Regions from separate parts of the Serratia sp. BNK-23 genome, predicted to be linked through region 1. Evidence: predicted binding sites of a transcription regulator. Region 1 holds the regulator's gene; the other holds the start of a gene.
The links. The regulator PurR, encoded in region 1, represses purine synthesis genes. The targets are predictions, from matches to a motif close to CANGCAAACGTTTGCNTG.

Region 1 (2,460 bases):
CAGGGCGAACTGGCGGCGGCGATCGTCAAATCCTTCGGCTCTTTCGCTGCGTTCAAAGAGCAGTTCACCGATGCCGCCGTGAAAAACTTCGGCGCCGGCTGGACCTGGCTGGTGAAAAAACCGGACGGCGCGCTGGCGATCGTCAACACCTCCAACGCGGCAACTCCGCTGACCGGTGAAGATAAACCGCTGCTGACCGTTGACGTGTGGGAACACGCGTATTACATCGATTACCGCAATGCGCGTCCAAAATACCTGGAAAACTTCTGGGCGTTGGTCAACTGGAAATTTGCGGCGGAAAACCTGGCGTAAACGCAGGCCTTGCCGAAGTGACGAGGCGCAGCCAGGCTGCGCCTTTTTTAAAACCGGCGGGAGATCAGTTCAACGCGGCGACAAAGCTGAAAGCGATGATCATCGCCAACGCGCCGACGGTAGTGAACAGAGACATCTTCAGATCGGTATCCATGACAACTCCTTTAAAATGGGCTTTCCTAAGGATAAAAGGCGCACAATTAGTACGTCAAATCATTTTCCCACAGTTCGCCGATAAAATCTTGTTATCATTTCCCGGTTTATAATCTCGATTACCTCTTCCACTTTTGTTCAATATGCGACAAAATTCGCAGTTCACAACTGCGTACCGGCATCCATGCCCCTCCTGATTAAGCGCTGAAGACTTCAACACACTAAAAACTCAGTTTTCGCTTCTCTGGAGAAGGATCTACGTAGGCAAACGATTAACATCACACTTACATGCTGTAAACATGTGAGTTCAGGAGTCATTCCTTACATGGCAACGATTAAAGATGTGGCCAAACGCGCGGGCGTTTCCACCACCACCGTTTCGCACGTCATCAATAAGACTCGTTTCGTCGCCGAAGAGACCAAAGCGGCCGTGTGGGCCGCGATCAAAGAGCTGCACTACTCGCCGAGCGCCGTGGCGCGCAGCCTGAAAGTCAATCACACCAAGTCTATCGGTCTGCTGGCCACCTCGAGCGAAGCGCCCTATTTTGCCGAAGTGATCGAGGCGGTGGAAAACAGCTGCTACAGCAAAGGTTACACCCTGATCCTGTGCAACTCGCACAACAATCTGGACAAGCAGCGCGCCTACCTGGCGATGCTGGCGCAAAAGCGCGTCGACGGCCTGCTGGTCATGTGTTCCGAATACCCGGATCAACTGCTGGGAATGCTGGAGGACTACCGTAATATCCCGATGGTGGTGATGGACTGGGGCGCTGCGCGCGGCGACTTCACCGACACCATCATCGATAACGCGTTCGAAGGCGGCTATCTGGCCGGCCGTTACCTGATCGAGCGCGGTCACCGCGATATCGGCGCCATCCCGGGCCAGCTGTCGCGCAACACCGGCGGCGGCCGTCATCAGGGCTTTATGAAGGCGCTGCAGGAAGCGCATATCGACATTCGCGAAGAGTGGATCGTCCAGGGTGACTTCGAGCCGGAGTCCGGCTACAAGGCGATGCACCAAATCCTGTCGCAAAAACAGCGGCCGACCGCGGTATTTTGCGGCGGCGACATCATGGCGATGGGCGCCATCTGCGCCGCTGATGAGCTGGGGCTGCGAGTGCCGCAGGATATTTCCGTGATCGGCTATGACAACGTGCGCAACGCCCGCTACTTCACTCCGGCGCTGACCACCATTCACCAGCCTAAAGAGCGCCTGGGAGAAATGGCCTTCACCATGCTGCTGGATCGCATCATCAGCAAGCGCGAAGAATCGCAGGTGATCGAAGTGCATCCGAAGCTGGTGGAACGCCGTTCGGTCGCCGACGGTCCGTTCATCGACTACCGCCGCTAATCCCCTGAGCCGGAAGCCTGCACGGCTTCCGGCGCCGCCTCGCTCAGCCACTCCTGATTCAGCGTCTCGCCATCGCCCAGATACGCCAGCAGCCAACTCATCGCCGGCGACGGTTTATCCTGCTGCCAGGTCAGGCAGCAAGGGCTGGCGGGAAACGGCTGCTGCAGCTGCAACGCCTTCAGCTCACCGCGCTGCACCAGCGGCAGCGCCCGATGCGCCGGCATCATGCCGACGCACAGCCCGGCGCACAGACAGTCGAGTGCCGATGTCCAGTCCGGCACCACCAGCCGCCGCTGGTTATCCAGCGTCCAGGTGACGCGCTTGGGCAGATTGCGCGAGGTGTCTTCCAGACAAAGCGCAGGGTACGGCCTCAACCGATCGTCATTTAACGGCCCTGCCAGCTGCGCCAGCGGATGCTGTGGGCTGACTACGCACAGCCAGTTCATGTAGCCCATATCGCGGAAGGCAAAGCCGCCGCCGACCGGCACCGCGCGCGTGGCGCCGATCGCCATGTCCACCCTGCCGTCCACCAACGCATCCCAAACGCCGTTGAACACTTCGGGTTGCAGCATCAGTTCAACATCGGGGAAATGGCGGTAGAAATCCAGCACCAGCTGGCGGCTGCGCTGGGGTTTGACGATGAT
Region 2 (2,460 bases), 440 kb from region 1:
GCCGTTGGCTTCGACATAAGGGCGCGCCGCCAGATAGAAGGAGCCGGTCTGGTTCAGATCGGTGCCGTCGCCGAGCACCCGCACGCCGCCCTGCAGCAGCGCGGCGGAATAATAAGGATCCCAGATCGCCCAGGCATCGACGTTGCCCTGTTGGAATGCGGCGCGCGCATCGGCGGGCGTCAGATAGGCGGGCTGGATATCCGTAAATTTCAGTCCGGCTTTTTGCAGCGATCGCAGCAGCAGGTTATGTGAGCTGGATCCTTTCTGGAACGCGACCTTATGGTCTTTCAGATCTGCGACGGTTTTGATCGGGCTGTTTTCCGGCACCAGGATCACTTCCGCCTTCGGTTTGGGCGGCTCAACGCCGACATACAGCAGATCGGCCCCGGCGGCCTGCGCGAAGATCGGCGGAATATCGCCGGTGCTGCCCAGATCGATGCTGCCGACGTTCAGGGCCTCCAGCATTTGCGGGCCGGCGGGAAACTCGATCCAACTGATGCGGGTGGCGGGGAAACGTTCCTCCAGCAGCCGGTGGCTCTTCGCCAGCACCAGACTGACCGATCCTTTTTGGTAGCCGATGCGGAACTGCGCCGGATCCTGAGCGACGGCGGCGTTGGCCCAAACCAGCGACAGCAGGCCGGTGAAGGCGGCGGCGCTCAGCCAACGCCGCAAAGCAATGCGTTGTTTCATTCAGGCTCTCCTTTTCCAGGCGTTTCAGGCGGTTTGACGCGCCGCCAGTGGCGAGGCGACGCGCAGCGCCGGCGGTTTGCGGCGGCCAAGTGCCAGATAGAAACTGGCCAGTGCCTCTTCCAGCCGGGCGGCCACGGCGTCGGTGAGCGTGGCGCCTTCGTCGGTCAGCTGGATCTGGCTGTCGTCGGCGAACACGCCGTGCAGCACCTCTTGCGCTTTCAGCGCCGCCAGTACCGGTTTCAACGCATAGTCCACCGCCAGCATGTGGCCGATCGAACCACCGGTCGCCAGCGGCAACACCACCTTATGATCCAGAGCGCGTTCCGGCAGCAGATCCAGCAGGGTTTTCAGCGCGCCGGAGAACGACGCTTTATAAACCGGCGTGGAAATCAGCAGGCCGTCGGCCTGCGCCAGCTGCTCGGCAAACGCCTTGATCGCCGGACTGTTGAAGTTGGCGTACAGCAGATCTTCGGCGTCAAAGTCGTGCAGGGTATAGGCCGTCACTTCCACCCCTTGCTGCCGCAGCCAGTTCTGACTCAGCGAGAGCAGCGCGGCGGAACGTGATGGGATGCGTGGGCTACCGGCCAGTGATATAACGCGCATTGCCACTCCTTATAACTAAAAGTTAGGTTTAATTAGAAAATCAATAGGAAGTGTTTTAAACCTACCAGCAACCCGGCGCGTTTTTTAAATCTCATTTTTTGATTTGGATATGCGCAAAAGCGGATTAGCGCCGATTTGGCGGTGAAGAGGGAAAACGATTGCGTAAAAACGGCTTTTTTTGCCTTTAATCAATTCCAATTAGGCGGGGGATACCGGATAATACGCCCCCGGTTTGCAACCGGGAAATCAGGAGAGTCCATGTACTACCCCCTCATCAGGAAAGCGTTGTTCCAGCTCGATCCGGAGCGCGCGCACGAAGTGACCTTTCGTCAGCTCAGCCGTATTACCGGCACCCCATTAGCGTTTCTTGTCCGTCAGTCCGTGCCGACCAAACCGGTCAACTGCATGGGGCTGTCGTTTAAAAACCCGCTGGGATTGGCCGCCGGTCTGGATAAAAACGGCGAATGCATCGATGCGTTCGGCGCGATGGGCTTCGGCCATGTGGAAGTCGGCACCGTGACGCCGCGTCCGCAACCGGGCAACGACAAGCCGCGCTTGTTCCGCGTGGTTGAGGCGGAAGGCCTGATTAACCGCATGGGGTTCAATAACCATGGCGTGGACAATCTGGTTGAAAACGTTAAGAAATCCCATTTCGGCGGCATTCTTGGGATCAATATCGGCAAGAATAAAGACACGCCGGTCGAGCAGGGCAAAGACGATTATTTGATCTGCATGGATAAAGTTTATCCGTATGCCGGATATATCGCGATTAACATCTCTTCACCGAATACGCCGGGGTTACGATCCTTACAGTATGGCGAAGCGCTGGACGATCTTTTGGCTGCGATTAAAAATAAGCAGCAGGAATTACATGCGCGTCATCACAAATATGTGCCGGTGGCGGTAAAGATCGCGCCGGATCTTTCAGAAGAAGAATTGATCCAAATTGCCGATAGCCTGGTGCGGCATAATATCGATGGCGTGATCGCCACCAATACCACGTTGGATCGAAAATTGATCCAGGGGTTGAATTACTGCGAACAAGCGGGCGGGTTAAGCGGGCGTCCGTTGCAATCACGCAGCACCGAAGTTATCCGTCGTCTCTCCACCGAACTGCAGGGGCGCCTGCCGATTATTGGCGTAGGCGGCATCGATTCGCTGACGGCG

Region 2: a site for PurR is predicted at 1,441-1,458, ahead of pyrD (quinone-dependent dihydroorotate dehydrogenase). Genes of this name have one in related genera too.

Annotation. Positions count from the first base shown of each region.
Region 1 covers NZ_CP179900.1:2,700,500-2,702,959, forward strand. Annotated here, with positions in the region: gene sodB (superoxide dismutase [Fe]) at 1-312, shown strand, start outside; gene ACMGF9_RS12745 (YnhF family membrane protein) at 377-466, opposite strand; gene purR (HTH-type transcriptional repressor PurR) at 791-1,816, shown strand; gene punR (DNA-binding transcriptional activator PunR) at 1,813-2,460, opposite strand, start outside.
Region 2 covers NZ_CP179900.1:3,142,411-3,144,870, reverse strand. Annotated here, with positions in the region: gene ACMGF9_RS15035 (sulfonate ABC transporter substrate-binding protein) at 1-690, opposite strand, end outside; gene ssuE (NADPH-dependent FMN reductase) at 715-1,293, opposite strand; gene pyrD (quinone-dependent dihydroorotate dehydrogenase) at 1,552-2,460, shown strand, end outside.